Regions from separate parts of the Planococcus massiliensis genome, predicted to be linked through region 1. Evidence: riboswitches for the same ligand, from Rfam matches in the RefSeq annotation. Region 1 holds a riboswitch; the other holds the start of a gene.
What was found. Region 1 has a riboswitch for lysine ahead of BN1080_RS11315 (Na+/H+ antiporter NhaC family protein). Riboswitches for the same ligand answer to the same signal wherever they lie in the genome.

Region 1 (4,713 bases):
GCCGAATTTCTCAGAAAAACCAGCTACATAAGTTTCAGTGATGGAAATCAAGGAAGTCAATCCAGCAAGCGTTAATGACAGGAAGAACAATGCACCGAACAGGCCATTGAATCCTGGGAATTCATTGATGATCTGCGGGAATACCACAAATGCCAATCCGACGCCAGCTGATGCGACATCCGCCACGGCAACCCCTTGTTGGCTAGCCATGAATCCAAGTGCTGCGAAAACGCCGATCCCTGCCAATAATTCGAAGGCCGAGTTGGCAAATCCAGTGATAAAGGCATTATTGGTAATATCCGATTTTTTCGGAAGATAACTTGCATAAGTAATCATAATCGCAAATGCTACCGATAAACTGAAGAAAATATGGCCATAAGCCGCTACCCAAACCGAAGGATCCATGATGGCATCAAAATTCGGTTTGAAGAATGCATCCAATCCCATAGACGCTCCGTCCAATGTGACAGCACGGATAACAACAATCAAGAAAATTACGACTAAAGTTGGAATGAAAATGCGGTTAGCCATTTCAATTCCTTTTTTAACTCCGGCAAGCAAAATGCCAAGGGTAATAATCCAGACAAGTGCCAGCGGAATAAATACACCCCATACTATTCCACCAGTTTCACCCGGCTGTACAGTCAATTGAAGAAAATCATTGAATAGGAATCCTTCTGTATCGTCTCCCCAAGCTTGATTGAAGGAGAAAATTGTGTACCGCATTGCCCATGCAATGATCACTGCATAGTAGACGGATATGACGAATGATACAAAAACAGCCCACCATCCCATCCATTCCAATTTCTTCCCGCTCATTCTGAAGAACGATAGCGGTGCCGATCCCCGGTATTTATGGCCAATGGTGAATTCCAAAATAAGAATTGGTATCCCTGCGGTTAACAGAGCGAATAAGTACGGTATAAAGAATGCTCCTCCACCATTTTCATAGGCAACATATGGAAAACGCCAAATGTTCCCTAAACCTACCGCCGAGCCGACAGCCGCCATGATAAATCCAGCGCGCGTACCCCATTGCGAACGTTCCATCTCTCTTCCCCCTTAGTATCCTTCCAATTTTCTTACAGAAAAATAGGAAGTTTGTTTATTTTCAGATTATTGCTAATCTAAAAATAGTATAACGAGGGAGTTTGCCAAAGTAAAGATAATTTCTCGTTTTTTTAATTAAAGCTATTTCTGGAATAATAAAAAAGCAGAGAAAGTTTTTCCCTGCTTTTGCAATCACTTTATATTCCCATGTTTTTCTGACAAGATTGTACGTTTTGACCAAACAACGAATAATATCGCTAAAATAACAATTACCACTCCTAAAGCCAGCAAAAGGGAATTGGTAAAACCTATGACAATATACCCTACTGCCGCAATTACTGCAGCTGTAATCGCGTATGGCAACTGAGTAACGACATGGTCCATATGGTTGCTCCCAGCTCCTGTAGAAGACAAAATCGTCGTATCAGAAATCGGCGAACAGTGGTCGCCGAATACAGCGCCAGCTAAAACTGCTGACAACGTCGGCAATAATAATTCCGGTTCAGCTTGAGACATGATTTGCCCTGCGATCGGCAGCAAAATACCGAATGATCCCCAAGAAGTACCGGTAGAAAAAGCCATGACACCTGCCAGCAAGAAAAGCAAGACCGGCAAGATGGAAGTCGGCATATTTGCTTCCGTCACTACATCCGCCAAATACTGTCCCGTTTCCAGGTTGCCAATCAAATACGTCAATGACCATGCGAATACAAGGATCAGAACCGCTCCAATCATCGATTTGATTCCAGCGAAAATTCCTTTTCCTACCCAACCGGCTGTCGCTGTTTCATTTTTTCGCATCTGCAATAGATAGAGAAGAATGGAAGTTAAAGCCCCGAGGCCTCCGCCCACTAATAATGAGGCCGGAACGTCCGTGTTTTCGAAAATCAGCCAGATATCAAAAACCTGATCTGAGTTTTGGTAACCCGTCCAAATCATAGCCCCGACTGTTCCGGCAACCAATACCAAGATCGGCAACAATAAATCAAGAACCCGGCCATGGGAATGGCTTGGAAATTCCTCTTTCATTTCGCCCGGAATTGTTTTAGCCGGATCGAACAATTGGCCTTTCGTAATTGCCAGCTTCTCATGCTTTTTCATTTCACCAAAATCCACATCGCGGATGGCTACAAAAAAGACAATGGCTAGGGAAGCGACCACGTAGAAGTTCATTGGCGCCATCCATATAAAAGCTTCCAGAGCGGAGGACTCAACATAAGTTTGGCCCGCTAATATGGTAGCTACAATACCGATAATGGCAGCGCCCCAGCTCGATACAGGCGACACCACACAGACAGGCGCAGCTGTCGAATCGATAAAATAAGCGAGTTTCGCGCGTGATACTTTATAACGGTCCGTAATCGGACGGGCAACTTGCCCTACTGCCAGGGCATTGAAATAATCGTCAATGAAAATGACAATCCCTAAAATTACTGTTACCACCTTAGCGCCTCTTCTCGATTTAATCCGAGTAGATGCCCACTCCGCAAAAGCGTGGCTTCCGCCAGACAAGCTGACAAAAGCGGTGATGACTCCTAAAAGTAGCAAGAAAAGAATAATGAATACATTATAAGCATTGAAGCCCCCGTCCCAAAAAATAATCGCAAAAGACATGTAGAGCTCTTTTAATGCCGCTACCGGCGCAAATGAAGTGTAAATAAATGCTGCCGCGATAATCCCTGCTCCAAGGGACAACAGTACGCGCCGCGTCAATAATACCATCGCAATGGCGATAATTGGCGGCAAAATTGAGAAAATCGTATTCTCCATGAAAAAATCCTCCTTTTTTAGTAGGATGGAAGAGAAAAAAGGCTGATTGTCTCCCCAAGGGTACAATCAGCCTTCTACAATTCGTCTGTGTGATCAAACATCAAACATCCCTGTAGCTCTTCATTTGCGCAAAACGCAAATGACAGTGCCATTCTTCTTCAGAATGACCCCAGCACTTTTTCCATTGACTGTGAAAAAAGAACTTCGGCAAAATTTCCTTTCAGATGCGTTCAACGTTGTCAAACTCGCGCACCGTACTGATAAATTCCGCAGCCTCTACCCATCGATATAATTTATTTCTTAGTTAGCATAGCCCATAATTAAGACAAAATCAACTGTGTTTCAAGTTCGAATATTCTTTCATTTTAACGTTTTGCTTCTGAAATATTGGCTAAATACATCCCGCAGGAATTCAGGCATAAAGTATTTTTTCGGAGCGCGTTTCAAGGACGGGAAAAAATAGCCGAACGTGAACATATCCAAAGTGATCAGTTTATAGGTTTGGTCTGGATTCGCTGGAATTTCCCCGATGAATAATTGCCGATTCTCCATGGACAGATTGATGCGGATCATTTTGCCGAAAACCGCTCCCCGGAAACCCATCCCTTTCAATTCAATTTTCGGCCAATCGGCATTCAACGATTGCAGATAAATTTCTTTCAGCTCGGCGCCTGTCAATTCGATTAAACAAGGATTGATCGGATGCGGCAGCATCTTATGAAAATCGTAGCGCGTCGCTGTCCCGAGCGGCATATTTTCCATAAAGAGGCCTGCATTGAAGATGGCGCAATCCGCACCTGAAAATTCAATCATCGCTTCCCCAAACATCTCAGCAAGTTTCGAGTCCCTAAACCAGTCTGCATCCAGTACCTGTTCATTGTAGAAAATTGGATCATTCAATTGTTCTTTGCCTTGTGCAATGAGCAAATCATCAAAATCTTCTTCTACACTTTGAAGCAAAGCTGTTTCGATTAAATCCGCTTCTTTGGCGCCGGTTTCTAAATCGACCGCGATATGGCCGATGTACATGCCAAATTTGCCTGCCGCTCCAAGCAATGTATCCCCTATTACTTTCCCTTCATGGAAAATGTGGTGGGTGTGTGCGCCAAGCAAAACATCGATTTCCGGACATAACTCCACTAGCTGTTCATCTTCTTTTATGCCGAGATGAGACAGGCAGATGATGAAATCCGCTTGATCTTTAACCGTTTCAACGGCTTGAACAATTGAATCCTTCGCATCGGTCACTGTCCATCCCAAACGCCGATAGAACGGCGTGAATTCGGCTGTAGCCCCGACCAAAGCCAGCCTTATCCCGCTCTTTGTTTCCATTACATGAAAAGCTTTTGCCCATTCTGGGCGGCTGCCATCCAAATCAAATAAATTCGCCACAATGACTTCAAAATCCGCTTGCAGATAAAGCGAATTGAGCTCTTCTTTCGCCAAGGTGATGCCTTCATTATTGCCGATGGTCACAGCGTCGTAGCCTGCGCCGTTCAGCAATTCGATATTCCCTTTACCGGAAGTTCCTTCGGTGAAAGGGTGCGAGCGGTCCACGTGGTCGCCAATATCCAGGACTAGGCAAAAATCTCCCGCTTCTTCGTGCCAGCGCTTTCGCTCTTTCAGTAATGACCGGATGCGCGGCCAATTTGCAAAATGGCTGTGCACATCGTTTGTATGATAAATGTGAAGGGTTTCACCCATGACTTACACCTCTTTAAGAACTAAATATTCCTTCGTAAACAGACCGGAGCCCTAAAACCAACAAAGCAATCCGCAAAATAACGACGAGTGTCCCGGAATCCACTTTTTTATTCCATGCGGCTCCTATTTTTGCCCCGACATAGGCTCCTGGCACCACTGCCAGCGTATAAAGCCATGGAACGTTGCCAA
Region 2 (4,713 bases), 1.8 Mb from region 1:
TGGCGAATGGATGGCCAAACGCCACTGCGGCCCCGATTGCACCAAGCGAGGCGGTCCAGAGCACCCAACTGATGGTCTGGTCGATTCCCGCTGCCGGGTTGTTGTAAAACGTAATCGCAATCAACGCGACGAGGACAATCGGAATCATCCAGCCAATAATTTTCGGCCATTTCGATTTCTCCGGCACTTTGGACAGTTTCGCCAAATCATGTTCGTTATGGATTTCTTTCGTGATTCCAGGTACGTGGGCCGCGCCAAGCACCGCCACGATTTTTTCACCAGGAGCTTCTTTGATTTTCTGGGCCAGATACTGGTCCCGTTCATCAATAAGCGGCTGTTTCAGCTTAGGAAAAGACTGGGTAAAATCATCCAATACTGCGTTTAGCGTATCCTGTGATTTCATTTTTTCCAAGTCTTCCTCCGAAATGGTTTCTTTGCTGAAGATGCTGAAAAATACGGAGGTCAAAAGCTGGGCTTTGCCCATGACACCCAGGTTTCCCCAAATCCGCGAGAACGTCACTTGGATGTTCCGGTCAGCAAGCACCAGGTCAGCGCCTACTTCTTTCGCCGATTCAATGCCTTGAATCATTTCCTGTCCCGGTTTGATGCCGAACTGATCCGCCAGCCGGTTTTGGAAAGAAGAAATGGCCAAGTTCATCAGCAAAAGACTGGCTTTCTTTTCTTTTAACACTTTAAAGATGTCCGTTTCCTTCCACTTGCTGTTTTCCGTAACAGACTGGTAGCGCTGTGCATCCAATTCGATGCACACCGAATCCGGGCGCTCTTGTTCAATCACCGTTTTTACTTGTTCCGCACTTTGCCGGGAAACGTGGGCTGTACCGATCAGCACAACCTCACGACCATCCAGCTGGATGCGTGTAATATTTTCTTCCTGCATGAATTTACTTCCTTTATAGAACCTAATTTCCCCTCGCGCGCTGCGTGAAAAGACTGTCTATTTCAATAATGAATCACATTGCTGAAAATATCAATGCCGGACTCTTCAGTTCTTCAATTTTCCTCGCTTTCCCGTTACAGGCCTTTGGCGTTGAATGTATCGCCCGCTTCCAGGTTTCCGGCTTTAAATCCTTTATAGAACCAGGTTTTGCGCTGTTCAGAAGTGCCGTGCGTAAAACTTTCAGGCACGACGTAGCCGCGCGAGCGCTTCTGAATTGTGTCATCGCCGACCGCACTGGCAGCCGTCAACGCTTCATCCAAATCCCCTTCTTCCAGCAGGTCCATGCCTTGCGCATGATGGGCCCAGACTCCTGCGTAATAATCGGCTTGAAGTTCCAACTTCACTTGCAGCTTATTATATTCCTCTTCACTCAGTTGATTTCTGAGCGGCTGCACTTCCTTCATTACGCCGAGCAGGTTCTGCACATGATGGCCGACTTCGTGGGCAATCACGTAAGCCATTGCGAAATCACCGGGTGCTTGGAACTGATTCTGCAGCTCTTCATAAAAACTGAGGTCAATGTACAATTTCTGGTCTCCCGGACAATAGAACGGACCGACTGCTGCTCCCGCTGTTCCGCAAGCTGAATTTACGCTGCCATCGAAAAGCACTAAGGTCGGCTCCACGTATTCCATGCCTTCCTCTTCAAAAACCTGCGTCCATACCGTTTCCGTATCCGCCAGGACAACCGCCACAAAATCGGACAGCTCCGCTTCCTGCTCCGTCTCCACATAAGGTTCATTCGTCTGGGTTCCGCCAGAACCAAGGCCGTCCAATACCGCTCCCGGATCACCGCCAAGAAACGCCACAAGCAGCACAATCAGCAAACCGCCGATTCCGCCTCCGGCAACTAATTTTCCGCCGCCTCCCGAGCCTCTCCGATCCTCTACGTTTCCACTCGCTCTTCTACCTCGCCACTTCATCAAACCACTCCTTAAACAGCCTCTTTCTTCCGTTATACCCACATTTACAAGTTTTCAAATCAATACTCAGAAAGCCGGTATACCAAGAAGCGTTCCCGAAAATCCTTTCCGGAAGCAGGCAATTCCATCTCTTCAGCCAGTTCAAATGGCGTCCAATGCACCAAGTAATCAATAAAGTCATCCGAAGGAAAAAAGAGGATCAAGTCGATCTCCCTTGTTTTTTGTTCATAGGATTCCAGAATATTGTTCAAAACGCTGATGAAAATCTGGACTGAAAAAGGATTAAAAAAATAGAATTTATTGTCCGCCGGCTGAATGCGGTAATCTTGTGCCAGACACTGGATAAACTGGATTTTACCTGCTGTTTTCCATTTCTTTTCATAGGCCATCAAATTTTCCAGCGCCTGTCCATGAAAATGGGGATTCATTTCGACGCCAACAGTTTTTGCCCCGAAGCGGTGGTGAAGGTAAAAATTCAAACGCCCTTTTCCGCTTCCAAAATCGACGATGCGATCCGAATCAGCTAAGCTGTACCGGGCAAATAATTGATCAAGAAGCGCGTAAGGCGTCGGTTCATATCGATGATGGTGAACCGATTCGGGAAAATCATGCTGGATTTCCGAGGTCTGTATATGCAATTCTTTGTCCCGGCGCTTTTCTTCTTCCATACTGATCTCCTCCTTTTTTCAAAAAGCATTCCACATGGCTTGCAAATTCCTATTTTTTTTGATATGGTCTAGCTAATTCAATATTTTCTTGCCCGATTATTCCGGGTGAGGATAGAGGAGCAAAGACCATCAGTACGCTTACCGAGGAGTATGGGATCCGTTGACGTATGCTGAAAGGGGAATTTGCCGAAGCGATGAAAGGCTCATAACCGCCATCGCTGGTTCTGCATTGAAAAAATGCTGGACTGTCATATAGGAAACTATATGGAGGGCTATCTGACACAAAGAAACAAAAAGCATGACATTGTTTCTATGGCAGCAACGAGACCCTCGTTGCTGCTTTTTGTTTGTTAAGGACCAACCCGTTAACCGCTGAAAGCAAACTAAAAAATGAGAAAAGGGTGGTATGATGAATTTCGGACAAGTAGTAACAGCCATGGTGACGCCATTTGACGCACAAAGCGATATAGATTTCGGGGCAACACAAAAATTGGTGGAGCATTTAATTGCGAACGGCACCGATGCATTGGTGGTGGCCGGAACGACCGGTGAGTCCCCTACACTATCGACAGATGAAAAAATTGCCTTATTCGAATTTGTCGTTAAAACCGTGAACGGCCGAATTCCAGTAATTGCAGGAACCGGCTCCAATGACACACGGGCTTCCATTGCATTGACGCGGGCCGCAGAAGAAATGGGCGTGGACGGCGTGATGCTGGTGACTCCATATTACAATAAGCCTTCCCAGGAAGGCATGTTCCAGCATTTCCATGCGATTGCGGCTTCAACCCGCCTCCCGGTGATGCTTTATAACATTCCTGGGCGCAGCGTTGTAAATTTGTTGCCGGAAACCACTATTCGCTTGTCGGCTATCGACAATATTGTCGCAATTAAAGAAGCGAGCGGCAATCTGGACGCCGCAGCAGCCATCATTGAAAACACTCCAGCGGATTTTGCCGTCTACAGCGGTGATGATGGCCTGACCGTGCCGATGCTTTCGATCGGCGGCCAAGGAATCGTCTCAGTGGCAGCCCACGTTATCGGAAATGATATGCAGGAAATGATTACGCTTTTCAAAGGCGGCAATGTCCAGGAAGCAGCAGCGCTGCACCGGAAATTATTGCCGGTCATGCATGCGTTGTTTGCGGCGCCAAATCCAGTGCCCGTTAAAACCGCGTTGAACTTAAGCGGCGTTGAAGTCGGCAGCGTGCGTTTGCCGATGGTCCCGTTAAATGAGCAGGAACTATCCGCACTCCAACAAGTGCTGGCAGAAAGCCCGGCCAACCTTTCTAAACTATAAAAACCTGGCCCTTTCAAAGCAAAACTGCTGAAGCAACTATCGCTTCAGCAGTTTTTTTATTGATTGTCTGTAAGTTTTTTAAACGTCTGTTTTAAACTGCCTCCAAGCGACAGCTCGCTAATGTCGATTCCCAAGCTGATGATGGTCTGGGCAATTTCCGGCCGGATGCCGGTCAGCATGCTGTGCACTCCGATCAGCTTCAGCGACTGCGTCACCCGGATGATTTGTTCCGCTACTACCGCATCGACTTTTACAACGCCTGATAAATCCAGGATCAAGGTGGAAATTTTTAACCGGCTCGCTTCCATTAACGTCTTTTCCAAAATGTACTGGGCCCGGTCGATATCAATTTCGCCAATCAGCGGCAAAATCGCAATTTGGTCATTTACAGGAACAACCGGTGCAGATAATTTCATAAATTCATCGTGCGCATCTTTCAGGCTCTTTTGATAAGAATGGATATAGGCGAAACTGTAAGAATAAGCGGCATGGTCTAACAGAGTATGGAAATACTCCATAATTTCAAACAGGCGTTCAAGCTTGATTTGATTTCGCATCGCTTCCGTTTTAATGAGTTTGCCGATATGTTTTCGGTAAAGAGACGTCTCTGCCAAGGCCGCATCAAGCGCCATGTTCTGGTCTAGAAAATAATTGCCGGTTTTTTCTCCCCACATAGAAATTTCATCATAAGCTGTTTGCGGATCCAAAAAATGTTCAAATGATTGGGCCAGCAATCCGATAAAACCAGCACGGAATTCAGTGACTGCATCAATAAAGCTGGCGAGTTGTTCTGCTTCTTCAAAACTGATGTTTTTCGAAACTTCTTCCTGTATCAATTCAGCAATGACATACCGTTCTTCTTCC

Region 2: it holds a riboswitch for lysine, as region 1 does, so the genes downstream of both, dapA (4-hydroxy-tetrahydrodipicolinate synthase) here and BN1080_RS11315 (Na+/H+ antiporter NhaC family protein) in region 1, are expected to answer to the same signal.

Annotation. Positions count from the first base shown of each region.
Region 1 covers NZ_CCXS01000001.1:2,269,488-2,274,200, forward strand. Annotated here, with positions in the region: gene BN1080_RS11310 (sodium-dependent transporter) at 1-1,050, opposite strand, end outside; gene BN1080_RS11315 (Na+/H+ antiporter NhaC family protein) at 1,243-2,820, opposite strand; lysine riboswitch at 2,926-3,107, opposite strand; gene BN1080_RS11320 (bifunctional metallophosphatase/5'-nucleotidase) at 3,181-4,524, opposite strand; gene BN1080_RS11325 (sulfite exporter TauE/SafE family protein) at 4,538-4,713, opposite strand, start outside.
Region 2 covers NZ_CCXS01000001.1:451,563-456,275, reverse strand. Annotated here, with positions in the region: gene BN1080_RS02310 (TraB/GumN family protein) at 1-898, opposite strand, end outside; gene ypfJ (KPN_02809 family neutral zinc metallopeptidase) at 1,033-1,881, opposite strand; gene BN1080_RS02300 (SAM-dependent methyltransferase) at 1,941-2,549, opposite strand; lysine riboswitch at 2,654-2,832, shown strand; gene dapA (4-hydroxy-tetrahydrodipicolinate synthase) at 2,959-3,849, shown strand; gene BN1080_RS02290 (STAS domain-containing protein) at 3,906-4,713, opposite strand, start outside.